Prosthecobacter debontii: one gene and its partner. The protein of the gene in region 1 interacts with the protein of each later gene in a pairwise test. Links are inferred from orthologs where the notes say so. Each region holds a gene or a part of one and is shown in the gene's direction. Other genes may lie near its edges.

Evidence for each region. Proteins that work in one complex are often made in the same cells at the same time.
Region 2: the proteins of B5D61_RS08435 (region 1) and glmS interact in binary tests that used the Escherichia coli proteins (3 or more experiments, as listed by UniProt). The link is inferred for Prosthecobacter debontii from one-to-one orthologs.

The regions. Positions count from the first base shown.
Region 1 is NZ_FUYE01000004.1:413,672-421,509, forward strand. The notes cover bases 1,619-4,507. They hold B5D61_RS08435 (phosphatase PAP2/dual specificity phosphatase family protein), read left to right. Parts: upstream 1,619-2,344; coding sequence 2,345-3,670; downstream 3,671-4,507. Other genes in these bases: B5D61_RS08430 (bifunctional alpha/beta hydrolase/class I SAM-dependent methyltransferase), read left to right, coding at 1,619-2,340; B5D61_RS08440 (alginate O-acetyltransferase AlgX-related protein), read left to right, coding at 3,845-4,507. In the rest of the region: B5D61_RS08425 (AMP-binding protein), read right to left, coding at 1-428; more of B5D61_RS08430, read left to right, coding at 631-1,618; more of B5D61_RS08440, read left to right, coding at 4,508-5,464; B5D61_RS08450 (hypothetical protein), read left to right, coding at 5,788-7,197; B5D61_RS08455 (C-type lectin domain-containing protein), read left to right, coding at 7,289-7,838.
Region 2 is NZ_FUYE01000003.1:317,811-325,659, forward strand. Bases 3,151-6,050 are described here. They hold glmS (glutamine--fructose-6-phosphate transaminase (isomerizing)), read left to right. Parts: upstream 3,151-3,623; coding sequence 3,624-5,477; downstream 5,478-6,050. Other genes in these bases: B5D61_RS06210 (iron-containing alcohol dehydrogenase), read right to left, coding at 3,151-3,472; B5D61_RS06220 (BlaI/MecI/CopY family transcriptional regulator), read left to right, coding at 5,620-5,997; B5D61_RS06225 (M56 family metallopeptidase), read left to right, coding at 6,022-6,050. In the rest of the region: B5D61_RS06200 (PEP-CTERM sorting domain-containing protein), read right to left, coding at 58-849; B5D61_RS06205 (hypothetical protein), read right to left, coding at 943-2,202; more of B5D61_RS06210, read right to left, coding at 2,321-3,150; more of B5D61_RS06225, read left to right, coding at 6,051-7,849. UniProt on the Escherichia coli protein: Catalyzes the first step in hexosamine metabolism, converting fructose-6P into glucosamine-6P using glutamine as a nitrogen source.

The DNA.
Region 1 (7,838 bases):
GTCATGTATTGCACGTACAGCGGCAGGACGGGGCAGGCGGCCTTGAGGAGAAACTCCAGCTTGGCGCCGGGGACCGTCGTGAGAGGTGTGGTGAGAGCAGCAGATTCCGCCGGCAGGTATATGATGACCGCCTCTTTTTGAATCTCTTCAGCCACGGCCTTTTGGTAAATGGCCGGATCTGTGATCTGGGATGAGATGACCAGGACGTGAATATTCTCCTGCTCCAGGTGAACTTTGAGAAGCGGTTGAAGCACAGCTCCTTCCTCAATGAGATAGACAATCCTGCGTCCTTCCAACAAGGTCTCCACACGCATCAAATCCATGTAACCCAGCCGATTGGGCAGGATCATGCAACCGTCATGGGCTGGCAGATGTTCTTTCCCCAGCAGGGTAAGGTTTTTGAGAGAGACGGGCTTTTCCGAGGACATGGCAGTATGAGGAAGAAAATGGCAATTCAGAGTAAGCGATGATGTATGCGCATTTCCAGCGGTAAAAGGATCATCCGAAGTTCTGAAAACATTTTCTGATCCTTTAGCACCGGATTTTTCGCAGGATTCGTCACAAAGGCCCTTTGGCCTGTAAAATACAATCCAGCTTGCCATGATACCTTCACCCACTCCATCTTGGGCCATGACCACGCACACGTTCCCATCTCACGATGGCACTGAACTCTTCTACCGGGCGTGGTTACCTTTCTACCAAGCGAAGCACGCCATTGTGATTCTTCATCGGGGTCACGAACACTCGGGCCGCATGCAAGAGCTCGCTGGGTCCCTGGACTTGCCTGATACGGCCATTTTTGCTTGGGATCAACGTGGTCATGGACAGTCCACGGGGAAGCGAGGAGGGGCGGATAATCTGGGGGTGATCATCCGAGACCTGGAGTCATTTTTTCAGCACATCGAAAAAACCTACGCAATTCCGCGCGAATCGACCGTGCTGGTGGCTCACAGTGTTGGCGCTGTCGTGGCGTCGGCCTGGGTTCATGACTATGCGCCGCGTCTCCGTGGGCTGGTGCTCGGCACGCCCGCCTTTGATGTGAAGCTGTATGTGCCTCTGGCGCTGCCTCTGCTCTCCCTGAAGGAAAAGCTGCTGCCAGGCGGTGTCGTGAAGAGCTATGTCAAATCCCGCGTCTTGACTCATGATCCCGATCAGCAGCGGGCTTACAATGAGGACAAGGCCATCTTTCGAGAGATCTCCGTCAATATTCTGCTCGACCTTTACGCCACTGCCAGACGCGTAGTGGCGGATGCTGCTGCCATTCGCGTGCCGACGTTGGTCTTCAGTGCCGGGCAGGATTGGGTGGTGCACACAGGCCCCCAACGCGCTTTCTTTGAGCGGTTAGGCTCCTCGGATAAAGAATTTCACACCCTGCATGGTTTCTACCACGCCATCTTTCACGAGGCTCAGCGCGAGGTGGTCTTCCGTAAAGTGCGGGCCTTTGCCCAACGTCTGTTCGATACGCCGCCTCCTGCACCTGCGCCTCTTTTAGATGCGGACCTGCGCGGCCACACTCGGACGGAAAGGGATGAATTGGCGGCCACTCGGGACTGTTTATCCTCGCGGCTGAGCCGCCGAGTTTTTGGCAGTGTGGGGCGTTTGAGCCGAGGCATCGCTCTGGGCTGGCAGGCTGGATTCGATTCAGGCCGCACCCTGGATTATGTTTATCGGAACAAGCCTTCCGGTCGTTTCCTCGTCGGTTGGTTGATGGACAAGGCCTACTTGGACAGCCCGGGCTGGACAGGGATCCGCTGGCGAGGGCAGATGCTGCAAAAGGTTTTGGCTGAAGTCCTGGCTCAGGCTGGCCCCAATCCTCATCTAGTGGACATCGCCTGCGGCGGCGGACGCTACGTCCTGCAGATGCTGCATGACCATCCGGAGTTGAACGCGACGGCGACTTTGAGGGATTACCAGCAGCCCAATCTCGACACGGCGCAGGCGACCGCTGAGGCACTTGAGCTGAAAGACCGGGTGAAATTTGTGTCAGCGGATGCTTTTGATCGGGCATCCCTTGAGGCATTGAATCCGAGCCCCTCCGTGGCTGTCGTGTCGGGATTGTATGAGCTGTTCAATGACAACGCGCCGATCCAAAGGTCACTGCAGGGCCTTGCTGACGCGATGCCAGCCGGTGCTCAGCTCGTTTACACCAATCAACCTTGGCATCCTCAACTGAAATTTATTGCCCATGTTCTCAGCAATCGCGAAGGTAAGCCCTGGATTATGAGGCGACGCACACAGGAGGAAATGGATGACTTGGTTCGAGCGGCGGGTTTTGTGAAGGAACGTCAGGAGATTGACCCAGCGGGCATCTTCACCATCAGCGTGGCACGGAAGCAGTAATCTCATGTCCCCGCCGCCGTCCCGCCCCACGTTTCTTCAAGCTGCTCAGGTCAGTGCGCTTACCAGCCTTTGCTTCTTGGTGATCTATAACGTGTGCAACTGGCTCACATCCCTGCGGCCAGATGTCCAGACGGCCGCATTTGGTTGGGAGCGCTGGATTCCCGTGTGGGATTGGATGATTCTTCCTTATTGGTCTTTGGATGCCTTTTTTGTCGTTGCTCCCTTTCTATGCTCCGACCGGCAGGAACTCTCCCTGCTGAAACGACGCCTAGTGGCGGCCAATGTCATTGCGGGTGTGTGCTTCCTGATCATTCCGCTTGAGTTGGCCTGGACTCGCCCTCAGGTCACCGGGATGTGGGAGCCCTGGTTCCGTGCGATTCAGAGCATGGATGCTCCGCACAATCTCTTCCCCAGCTTGCACATCGTCCTGCGCACGATCATGGCGGTTCATTATGCTCAGCATTCACGCGGGGTGATGCGTTCCTTGTTGCATGTTTGGTTCAGCCTCATCGGTCTGTCCACACTCCTGACTTGGCAGCATCATCTGGTGGATGTGCTCGGCGGCTTTCTTTTGGCTGCCGTGGTGTTTCATGTCGCCCCGAAGGGGGATGGCCGCTTGAATGGTAATCGCCGAGTCGGAGGTTATTACTTGGCTGCCACTGCGGTTCTTCTGTTCGCCTGCCGCCTGGCACCTCCGTGGACGTTGGCCTTGGCTTGGCCTGCGGCAGCCTGCGGAACAGCGGCTGCGGCCTACTTTGGCCAAGGGGCCCGTGTGCTCCAAAAGACTCGAGGGCGTCTGCCTCGCGTGACTCAGTGGCTGATGGCTCCGTGGCTCTTGGGGCAGGAGACGTCCTGGTGGTGGTATCGCCGCCAATCTCCCGAGTATAACAAGCTGACCTCTCATGTTTGGATGGGGTCTTTGCCGGATGAAAAAACGGCCGTGGAACTGATCGAGGCAGGTGTCACGGACATGGTGGACTTGACCGCGGAATTTGATGCCCCCGAAGCCTTTCTGGTCCAGCCGGGGTATCGTAACTTTCCCGTGGCGGACCTCACTGCACCGACGCGACAGCAGTTGCTCACTCTTGCCGAACACATCGAGCGTGTGCGCAAGGAAGGCATCGTCTTTGTCTTTTGTAAGGCTGGTTATTCACGCACGGCTGCGGCCATCGGCGCATGGTTACTTCAAAGCGGTGGCACCACGGAAGCTGCGATCCGCCAGATGCAAGAGGCGCGGCCAGGCATGATCATTCGTCCAGAGGTGGTCAGAGCACTGCATGAACTGGAAGCTTACATGACCGCTCCTGGCCGAGCGCCGGTTTTGAGTTGAAAACCGAATGGCTGCGCATCAAAACATCAATCTCCTGTGATTGAAATGCTGGTCGGCCTTATTCCCGTTTTCTTCGTCGTCCCCCTTTGGATGGCTGGCGGCAGCCGTGTGTTCTCAGGCTCCCGTTGTTCGCGAGATTCATGGGCCGCTTTGTCTTGTATAGGATGGGCCGGGATGAAGTTTTGGCTCGCCGTCGAGATTTACAAGACATTCAGATTGTGCCAGCTCGCCCTGCCAGAAGCGACCAGCGCTTGGTCCGTTGGGGTGGGCATGCTTTCTTTTGGCCTCGCTTTCGGTCTCAGTGTTTCTGGAGCGAGCGACTTCTTCGTGGCTTTATCTTGGGGCACGGGTCGAAGCTTGCCCTCGCTACTGGACAGGCCGTTCGGGGCAGCAGGATGGGCGGACTTCTGGCAGCGCTGGGGAACGCGCGCTGAAGTCGGACAGCAGGGGATGGCGCTAAGCGTCGGTTGGATTCGTTGCACTTGGTTTCTACTTAGCGTGGGACTCTGGGCAGGGTTCCATTCCGTGATGGGAGTGTGGCTAATTGTTCAATCGATGTTCTTGATGTTGGATTTATGGTTAGGTCGATCGGCTTTTTGGCAGCACCGCATCCCCCAAGGAATCAAGGTCGTGATCGTCATGCTGACCTTCGTTCTGGGCCTGCCTCTGCTCTACAGTGAAGGGCTGAAAGTCGCTTGGAGCCAATGGCAGACGCTTTTTTTGCCCCCTGCCGACAATCTTTACTCGTTAATGTTGGAGGCCCGCCTCTCCACTTCTCGCGTGTGTTGGCTTTTATCGTTAGGCGGTGCCTTGATGCTGTTACCGAGCCCAGAATGGTTTGGGAATCGGAGTGTTCGCTCGCGTATCGGCATTAAGATCGTTGGAGGTGGGCTGTGTGGGGTAGGGGTTATCGCCACGCTACCTCTCTTGCCAATGATACCGGATTCATTTCAGGAGATGGGTAAGCACGTATTAGGTCGCCTGTATTCAGATGGAAATTCAGAGGTTTATATTGGAGCTCAGGGCTGGCTTTACCCACAAAAGGAGCTGGATCGTTTTGTTCAACGGCCGACGCAAGTCCGGCAGACTGAAACCTTGCTCAAGCTGCTGCCAAAGCTGCAAGCACAAGGCGTTCATTTGTTGGTCTTGCCTGTGCCCGATAAAATCATGCTCCAGCCCGAGTTCGTGCTGCCCGCCTCGTATCGAGGACCGATTTATCCACCGGGTTATCATGCCGCGCTTCATTCACTCAAGGAGGCGGGTGTGGATGTTTTGGATTTGACCTCGAAGCTCTGGCTATCCCGACAGCGCCGTCCCTTGCACTTTCGACAGGATTCACATTGGCGCTGGGAGGCGATGAAAGAGATGGTTGTCCAACTTGCCAGGCATATTCGAGAACACTATCCCCAAGTCATTAAGGATCAAACTCCCCTCGTTGATGCCTTTTTTATCGAACGACATGCGATCGGTGACCTCGCACAGTCTTTGCGGCCATCGACTCCTGACTCATGGTGGGTTCCAGAGACTACCCACTTAGTGAGCTTGAGCGGACTCACAGATGCCGAGCCTTCCCCGGTGGTGGTCTGTGGGGAAGAACTGATCCGAGTGTATGATGATTCTCAGCTCAGCTTCCCTCCCGAGACATCGGACTCTTTTGCGGGTTTTCCCATTCAACTTGCAGCCCTTCTAGGTCGAGCCGTTCTGACTGCAGATATCGACAAGCTTTTTCGAACGAGCATGCCATCTTTTGATGGAAAACTTGTCATCTGCGTGATCCAGGCAGGTGATCTTTAATTTCCATCACCTTCTGTCGCATAATAACCGCAACGGTCCGGCGCTTGAATGTGACGTCGTTAGGTCAGAGAAGTCCTACTGACTCTTAAAAAGAAGTGGCGGTGAGAGAGGGATTCGAACCCTCGGTAGCGGATAAGGCTACGCATCTTTAGCAAAGATGTGCTTTCGACCACTCAGCCATCTCACCAAAATTGTGTCCCGCAGTGCGGGTGGGTGTGACTATTAGCGCGGTATCTGCCCTGACGTCAACGCAAAAGATTCAGTTTAGTTCATAAAACAGAATCGTCATTTCCCAGGCTGGTTCTTCTGCGTAGCCTAGGGGTATGAATGGAACTGTGATCGCTCGTCCCGGCACCTTAGAAAAGGCTTTGAAGCTCAACTTGGCCCATCGTGTGTATGGCACATTCGCTGAAATCGGAGCAGGCCAGGAGATCGCAGATTGGTTTTTCCGAGCAGGTGGGGCCTCAGGGACTGTGGCTAAGACGATGTCTGCCTACGATATGACTTTCAGTGACGAGATCTATGGCAAGAGTGCCCGCTATGTGTCTCGCCAGCGGATGGTATCGATGCTGGATCATGAGTACCAGATTGTGTTGGATCGTCTTGGCGAGCAGCGAGGGGAAAAGACCACCTTTTTTGCTCTGGCAGATACAGTCCGGGCGAAGGGATATCGTGATACGAATGAAGAGTGTCATGCGTGGATGGGCTTGCGCTTCCAGACTGAACCCCAGGGGCCGCCCAATGATATTCAACTCCATGTTCGTTTGTTGGATGCGACCAATGCTCGGCAAGCCGAGGCGCTAGGTATCTTAGGGGTGAATCTTCTTTATGGCGCTTATCTTCTGAGGGATCATTTGCCGACCTTCCTGCTCAGTCTGATGGATGAACTCTCTCGCTGGCGTGTCGAGATCGATATGGTGGACTTCAGCGGCCCGGCCTTTGAGGGACCGACCTTTCAAGATCGACTCGTGGCCCTGGAGTTGGTGAGAAGTGATCTGGCAGACGCGGCTCTTTTCGGGGCTAATGGCGAGATTTGGCAGGCTTCGGACATCCTCTATAAGCGGCCCGTGCTCCTGAATCGCGGCAGCTTTGATCCCATTACACGGGTCAATCTGGACATGTTAGAGCAGGGGAGGCAGGCTTTTCGGAACGACTTTGGCGAGGAGGCAGATACTCACATCGAGATCCTGGAAATCACCATGCACAATCTCCTTTGTCACAAGGACTGCGCCATGGAGTATGATAACTTTTTGGCCCGTGCCAGCGTGCTTCAGTCGCTGGGGAAAAATGTTCTGATTTCCAAATATGCAGAGTTCCATCGGCTAAGTCATTTTTTTGCCCGACATACCCGTGAACCAATCGGGATTATTTTGGGGTTGCCCCTTTTTGAGGAACTCTTCAATGAGCGCTGGTATGTGGATCTTGAGGGGGGACTGATGGAAGCCTTTGGCCGCTTGTTTCGGAATCAGGTGCGACTGTACGTTTACCCGGCAGGGGATCCGATGACGGGGCAGATCCGCACGGCGCGTCAGTCTCGAGTGACCAAAGAGCAGCGTCATCTGTTGGACTATCTCTTTGAAACCGGCTGTGTGCAGGAAATCCCCACGGGTGTCGATGGACAGATCTTCCAAACCAGTGCCGATGTGCGCCAGATGATTCAATGTGGCGATGAGCGATGGCGCTCGCTTGTTCCCCCCGTGGTTTTACAGACATCCCCGTGGGGGGCACTGTAGGAAGCTCGTGGCGTTTAATCAGAGAGTTTTTGAAAAGGTGGCGTCCTGTGTAACTCCTGGCAACGCTTTCGGTAACTACTGGGGTCTTGTTATGAAGATCTCCCATACTTTATCCACTGTCATTTGTCGTCTGGGGTTTATCCTGAGCCTTTCCGTGATGGCGGAAGACGCAGGGCCTTCCGAGTTGGTGACATTGAACAATCAGTATGAGGCGGGATTGAATCGAGCTAAAACCCCAGTGCTAGAGCGCTATTTAGTCACCCTCGGCGGTTTGCTCGATACGACGACCCGAGCAGGTAACTTGGAAGCCTCCTTGGCCGTGAATAAAGAGTTGGAATCCGTCAAGGCGACCGGCAGAACAACCTCGTTTGGGGAAAATCTTCCTGAACTCAAAGCTGCGCGTGATCAGTATCAAAAAGAACTGATGGGTGCCACTCAGCCGCTGCATGAGCGTTATATCACCGCCTTGGAAGCGCTGGTTACGAGTTATACCAAACGTGGATTGTTGGATGAGGCTTTGGTGGTGAACCGTCAGGTCGAAAAAGCGAAAGCTATGGCCATTAGAACAGCACCACCGGCAGCGGCTCAGTCTTCGTCACGCCGTCCGGCAGATGCGGTCTTTTTTCAGGGTAAATATTATA
Region 2 (7,849 bases), on another replicon or contig:
CACCGCCCTGTCAGGCGGAATCCAAGCTTCGCGATCGTCCCCAAACTCGGAGCGGCTTCAGCATCCCATCCGACGGCGGCGCAATACCAGTCCGGTCAAGGCGAGACCCAGCAACATCGCCCGGCTCGGCTCGGGAGTGCCGGTGATGGTCAGGTTATCGAAACGAATGGTGCGGAAGTCGGAGCCAGTCGTGTTAGCCCCTGGGAAATTTTTCACATAAAAACCGAGTCCGGTGATGGCCTCCCCTGGACCAAACAAAGTGCTGGAGGAGATCGTCGAGGCCCCCGTGTCGAGCGACATGGAGGTGCCCTGAGTGAAGCTGACCGCATACCAGGAGGCATTCAGGAGATCCACCTGATACTGATTCGCTCCAGGTCCGTCCACCCCGCCGGAAGGCGTGGCATACCAGGCCCCATCCACCTGCACCGTCAGGTAGTAGCTCATGCCTGTCATGGTGCCGCCGGTGTTTTGCTGCCAGCTCGCGCTAAAGGCGCTGTAATCCGCAGGCACCAGCCCCGTGAAAGCACTTGCCCCCAAGGTGGCGGTAGTGGAGGTGGTGAAAAGGAAGTAATCCACCGTCGTGGTGCCGCCATTGGCGGTACTATTTTGCGCGTAAAGGTAGGGATTGGGGTTCTCGCCTGTCGGGGAGGAAACTCCATTGGTGATACCCGTGCCGCCATAAGCTGTGCCAGCGACATTCACGCTGTTGAAACTGCGCCAGCTCTCCGTGGCCTGGCCCACGGATTCACCGGTAAAATCTTCCATGAACAGCGTCGCCGCCGAAAGGGGTGCGGCGGAGGCGAGCAGGCCAAAAGCTAAGCAACGAAATAGGTGGGCACTGGACAACATGGGCGGGAGAAAACGCAATTTCAGGCGGGTTCTTGCCCGTAATCCTACCAAAAGCAAAGTCGTTTCACCGATGTTTTCCCTATTTGTGAGGGGTTACAGAGTCTCCGCTAAGATGGTGCGAATGTGTCGCCGCTCAGATTCGCCCAGGTAATCGTAACGCCCCCCGGGCTCCTCGCCTCGGAGAATGCGGTCCAGCCGCGCTTTAACCGAGGCCTTGAGCGCAGGCTGCATGCGCTCAAACGTGCGAGAGTAGATCATATAACTGCAGCGGTATTTGAAGAGGCGATTGAGCAGTTGGAAATCCTTGAGACTGCGCCCGCCAGCACTGGGGCGTGCGGTTTTCAAAAAAGCGGTCTGGAAGGCTTCATCTCCCTCGATGCCTCCATCCGGCAGCGTGGCCTCGTCTTTGAAAAGCAAGGCATCCAGCACGTCTTCTGTGCAGTGCTCAATGATGCGCTTGGCCGTGCCCGTAGGTTCGTTCTGAATGGGTTCGCCGAGTTCTTTTTGCAAGGAGGTCTGCATGTACATCGCACGCGCGGCGGTTTGATGCGCCTTGGTCAGCACATTTTGCACGGAGGTCTGATGCTCCAGCACCATGAGCGCGACGATGTCGCTGCTGGCGCGGGGGTAGCGGCTGATGTCAAAAAGGCCGGTAAGTTGGGTCAGATTGGCCCCCTGCTCCACGGGCATGTCGCAGGTGTTATCGGCGTTTTCGGTGGCGATCACATTCCCTCGGTGAGTGGAGTCGCCATGCCGCCCAGTGACATACCAGCCTCCCCACCGATCACGAAAGGGCGTGGTGCTATCCACCACCGCGCTGCCTTGACTCAGAATGGGATGCCCGGTGGCGCTGGGAAAAACAGAGCGCACCATGACGCCCGTCACACCCGGAGTGAAGGGGCCGCCATGGCAGGTGAGGCAGCTCTGATCGCGCTGAAATTCCAGCGGTTTTTTCCGAGAAGTCTCCGGCTCCAGCAGATAATAAATCGGCCCCAGATAAGGGTCCACCACGGCAATCTCAATGCCCCCGCCCACGGAATAACCGAGGTAGGCCTCATCGCCATAATAAATGACCCGCGGTGTCTGCGGGCTGATGAGATCGTTCTGTTTGCTGGTTTTGGAAAACACCAGGACCTGAGACTCCTCAGGGATGTGAAACTCCCGGCGTAGATCCCGCAGCACCGTCCAGGCATCCGTGCGATCCACCGTGGTCTTGCCCGCCTGGAGGCGTTTCATCAGATCCTGCACCGCATCCTGAGGTGTGGTGTCGGAGTAACGGATGGGCGGCAACTCATACTCCGGCTCCGCCTGGGCGAGCAGAGGCAGCAGAGGGATGAGGAAAAGCCAGCGCATGAAAGGGGGGAAGACAGAGGAGCTTTTAAATACGCTCACAAAATACCTATTTAACCAACGGCCAACACTTGCTCCCCATTTCCCGCCCCTTGTCAGGGACTGTGCCTGAATTGCGAGCTTAAAGAGCTTGGCGCAGAATATCGAGCAGCTCCTCCTGGCTCAGCGGCACGGGGTTCCCCTTCATGCTACTGGACTGGGCCGCCTTGGTCGCGATTTCCGGCAGGTCTAGATGGGTGATGCCAAAACTGCCCAAGGTGGGGATCTTGAGTCGGAGACTGAGCTCCTTCAGGAAAGTGGCCGCCTTTTCCGGGGTGCCCTCGTCATCGTTTAAAATCAGGCGGGAGGCAGCTTCGAATCGCTCTCGGATCAGGCAGTCCCCATCCCGCTTGATCGCGGCCCAATTCATCGCCCACACCGGAGCCAGCAAGGCCGCGCAAACTGCGCCATGGGCCGCTTTGAAACTGCCGCCAATGGGTGCCGCAAAACCATGCACGGCCCCTAGCCCTGCATTGGCTAGGGCCATGCCGCTAAACATGGCCGCTAGAGCTAAGTCTTCCCGCGCCTCCACATCATGCCCGTCCGTAACAGCCCTTTCGAGTGAACGAATCGCGCGGCGAATGCCATCCACACAGAGGGCGTCCGTCATGGACTGAGCACGGCTGGAAACATAGGCCTCCAGGCACTGCGTGAGGGCATCCATGCCACTGGCCGCAGTCACCGAAGGAGGGCAGGTGCGCGCCAGTTCCGGGTCCACCAGAGCCACGGCCGGCAGCATGGAGGGGTGGCGCAGGCTGGCCTTCACCCCGTGCTCAGCGCTAACTAATACCGCATTCCGAGTCACTTCCGCCCCCGTGCCCGCCGTCGTCGGCACCGCGATGAAGGGCAGCGGGGGATTGTCCAGAGGTTGGGCTTTTCCCACGATCTCCAGGTAATGCAGCAGATCATGCGGCTGCCGAGCCACCGCCGCGATCGCCTTGCCCGCATCCACCGCGCTGCCGCCCCCCAGACCGATGACCACTTCCGCCCCAGTTTTCAAAGCCGTGGCCGAACCCCGGCGGATGTCATCCACCGTGGGCTCCGTCAACAGCGGGAAAATCACGACCTCGAGCCCCCTCTCTTCCAAGGTCTGAAGGATGGGCATGAAACGTTGGGGATCACGCCCGGTGACAACCAGGAGTTTCTTCCCGAGACCCAGGGTCAAAACGGGTAACTGTGACACGGCTCCCCGGCCGAAAATGATCCTTGTGGCGGTGGCAAATTCAAAGGTCATAAGATTCTTCTCGCTCGGCTGAGGCGAGACTGCAATCGGGATGAACTTTAGCCGATGCCTCTAATCTTTCACGAAATTGCCCTTTCACTGGCGGGCTGGCATTCTAACAGCTAGACTGAAGGACCCGCTTCGTGGCGGGCAAACGAACACTATGTGCGGAATTGTTGGCTACATTGGCAAACGGCAGGCCAGCCCGATCCTCTTGGATGGGCTGCGCAGGCTCGAATATCGTGGTTATGACTCGGCAGGCATCGCGCTGCTGAACGGCGGTAACACGGTTAAAATCATCAAACGCGCCGGTCGCATCGAGAATCTCAGGCAGGCGGTAGCGGAGATCGCTCCCACAGGTGAAGTGGGGATCTCACACACCCGCTGGGCCACCCACGGTGCGCCGACGGATGAAAATGCGCACCCCCATCGGGACCAGAGCGGCAAGCTTGTCTTGGTGCATAACGGCGTCATTGAGAACTATCAGACGCTGCGGGATCAATTGCTCGCTCAGGGTGATACTTTTGAATCCCAGACCGATACCGAGGTGCTAGCTCACCTCGTCGGACGGTACTTTGAAGCCAGCGACGAAAAAGACGGTGCGAGCCGCCTGCGCAATGCTCTGAAAGCCGCCTTGGCCAAGGTCAAAGGCACCTACGGGATTGCCGTTATGCACGCCGATGTGCCAGGGGTGATCGTGGGAGCCCGCTTGGGCAGTCCTCTGGTGGTGGGCCTGGGAGATGGCGAGCACTTCCTGGCCAGTGATGTCTCTGCCATCGTCGCCCACACTCGTGACGTGGTGTATCTGAATGACCACGACATCGTCAGTCTCAGTGAGGATCAGTATGATGTGACCTCCATGGACGGCGGTGAAGCGCAGGTGAAAGTCAGCCGCGTGGAATTCACGGCCGATGATGCGGAGAAGGGGGCTTTCCCGCACTACATGCTCAAGGAGATCTTTGAGCAGCCGAATTCCCTCCGCAATGCCATGCGTGGTCGCCTTTCTCGTGATGACGGCACCGCTATTCTCGGCGGCTTGAACATGACCCCGCAGGAACTGCGTGGCGTGGATCGCATCATCCTCAGCGGTTGCGGAACCGCTTTCCATGCGGCCATGGTCGGTGAATACGTCATCGAAACCCTGGCCCGTGTGCCGACCGAGGTGGAGATCGCCAGTGAGTTCCGCTATCGCAACGTGCCGGCGGATAAAAACACCCTGCAATTCGTGCTCAGCCAGAGCGGTGAAACCATCGATACCCTGGCCGCCATGCGTGAAGCCCGCCGCAAGGGCATCAAATGCCTCGGCATCGTCAATAGTGTCGGCAGCACCATTGCTCGTGAGAGCGACGGCGGTTGCTACATTCACGCCGGACCTGAAATCGGTGTGGCCGCGACGAAGACCTTCACCTCTCAGGTAATGATCATGACCCTCCTGGGCATGCTCTTTGGTCGTATTCATCACCTCTCCAGCGCCGATGGCATGGAGATGATCGATGAACTGGAAGCCATCCCCGACAAGATCGCCAGCATTCTCACTCAGACCGACCGCATCAAAGCCATCGCCGAGAAGCACGCCAATGCCGAAGGGATGCTCTTCATGGGCCGCCAAGCCAACTACCCTGTGGCCATGGAAGGCGCTCTGAAGATGAAGGAGATCAGCTACATCTACGCCAGCGGTCACCCGAGTGCCGAGCTGAAGCACGGCGTCATCGCCCTGGTGAAGCCGGACATGCCGTCCGTGTTCATCGCTCCTGATGATGCCGTGTTCGACAAGAACGTCAGCAACATCGAGGAAGTGCTCGCCCGCAAAGGCCCCGTCATTTGCGTGACCACCGAAGGCCGCACCGAACTGGAGCGCCTAACGGATGATGTGATCTACGTGCCGGACTGCCCCTCCTACCTCAGCCCTCTGCTGACGGTAATCCCGCTCCAGCTTCTGTCCTACTACACCGCCGTCGCCCGCGGTTGTGACGTAGATAAACCCCGTAACCTCGCCAAGAGCGTGACGGTGGAATAAACCACCTTCCAAGCCTCCATTCAGCGGCTGCGCCTGATGCATCTCAGGCCAGCCGCTTTTTTGTTTTTCACCTCATTCACTACATTTGTAGTTGCCTAACCACGACAAATGTAGTGAAATAAACGGGAAAGGAATTTAAATCATGCCCACACCCGATATTTCCGAATCTGAATGGACGGTCATGGAAGCCCTCTGGGAGAGCGCTCCGCAGACGGCCTCCGAAGTCACTAAAACCCTCAAACCCACCACGAAGTGGGCTGAAAACACCGTGCGCACCCTGCTGACTCGGCTGGTTGAAAAAGCGGCGCTGAAAACCGGTGAAAACCCCAGTGGCACCCGAACCTATCAACCCGCTGTGAAGCGTGAGGATTGTGTCCGCGCTGAGAGCGACTCCTTCCTCCAGCGGGTCTTCCAAGGGGCCGCCAAACCGCTGCTGGTCCACTTCGCCCAGAACAGCAAGCTCACCCCAGACGAGGTGAAGGAGCTCAAGAAACTGCTCGATCAGTCCCTCAAATCTTAACGCCAACCTATTATCAGCCATCCTATGAAAACGCTGCATCTTCTGTTTGATTGGACTCTGGACACCAGTCTCCGGGCGACCTTGTTGGTGGTCCTCGTCATGACGCTTCAGACGCTCCTCCGGCATCGTCTGTCCTGCCGCTGGCGTTATGCCTTATGGCTGCCGGTGCTCGCCGTGCTGCTGATGCCGATCTTTCTTCCAAGTGCGTGGAGCCTGGAAAGCCTACTGGCCCCATCACGCTCCGTTCCAACAGCGTCAGCCCAGGTGCAAACGATGGAGCAGGGATCGCAGGATACGGGGCTGAAGACTGGGTTATCGAATCCTCTCATCACGGTCCCTGCACCGCTTTTTGACTGGAGCCAAGTGGGCATGTGGGTGTGGCTATCGGGCGTTGTCGTTCTCCTTTCGGGAGGGCTGCTTTCCTACCTTCGAACTCTTCATCTCGCCCGCAATCAGGCATCACCGCCTGATGAAGCTTTGCTGACCGAGATTCGGCAGATCGCTGGGGAGGCGAAGCTGTCACGCCTACCTGACATCGTAGTCTCGCCCGAGATTCAAAGCCCGGCCGTCACGGGCCTCTGGCGCTCTGTTTTGATGCTTCCCAAAAGCTTTGGGGACCCACTGAACGCTGAAGAAACCCGCCTTGTGCTCAAACACGAACTCATGCATCTCAAGCGCGGCGATCTCCGCATCAACTTTTTGTTATGCCTCCTCTTGGCTCTGCATTGGTTCAATCCCCTGCTGTGGTTCGCCTTTTTCAAAGCCCGCACAGATCGTGAAGCCGCTTGTGATGAGCAGGTGCTTCAAGGGGAAACATCCGCTCGACGTCATGCCTATGGCAGTGCCTTGCTCAAAATGGAATCCGCTTTTCCAACACATGGCCTCTGCGTTGGATTCGTGGGTATCTTCCAACGCGGCTCCGCGCTGCGCACTCGCATCCAGGCCATCGCCAGCGCCCGCACGGCTGCCCCCCTCCTGCGAGTTTTCCTCTGGCTGGCCATTCCTGCGATGACCTTCCTTGGCGTTACCCGCGCTCAAACACCTATCGCTCAAACCGACACGCCTGGATTTGAAGTCGGCAGCTCGAACTTCAAGTCCGGAGACGAGATCCGCATCTTTAAGGTGGATCGTAATGCTGACCGCATGATCATCACCGGTGCCTATGAACTGGGCAGCGAGGAATCCGCTATCCTGCTGCTCTCCATCACCCGTCTCAACACAGGTTCCCCCAAGGTCGCTTTTGATCCACGTCAGCAAGTAACTGTGCAGCGAGGTCAGGGCTCCTTCACCCTCACCTTTCCCAACCCCTATCCAGGTTTACCTCATGTGACCTTTTACCAACCTGCCCAGCCTGGAGCCACAAACAGCGCCTTTGGGGGCATCTACTTCGGCACGTCTGAAGAGGCTAAAGCCTCCCGAAAACTCGACCTCAGTTACATGACGGCCCAGGTCGGCGGCAGCGGTAACAGCGGCGATCCGAAGAAAACCCTTCCGCCCCGCAACAGTTACCTCGTCCGAAAGTTGGAACGCATCGTCTTCCCCCAAGTTCAGTTCAGCAGCGTGACTCTGAAGGAGGTGGTGGATTTCCTCGAGGTTCAATCTCGCGAATTGGACACTCTTGAGACCAACCCCAAACTGCGTGGCGTGCATTTCCTGCTGAGACAAGGCACCGGAACGGAGGCCACTCTCAGTCTCGACCTCAAGCAAGTGCCGCTGATGGACGTGCTCCGTTATGTCACCGAGCTGGCCGGGGTGAAGTTTCGTGTGGAGCCTTATGCCGTGCTGATCGAACCGCTGTCGGATTCTTCAACGGCCGTTGCGTCATCGCCCGACCAAGCCCGTGCACTGACCG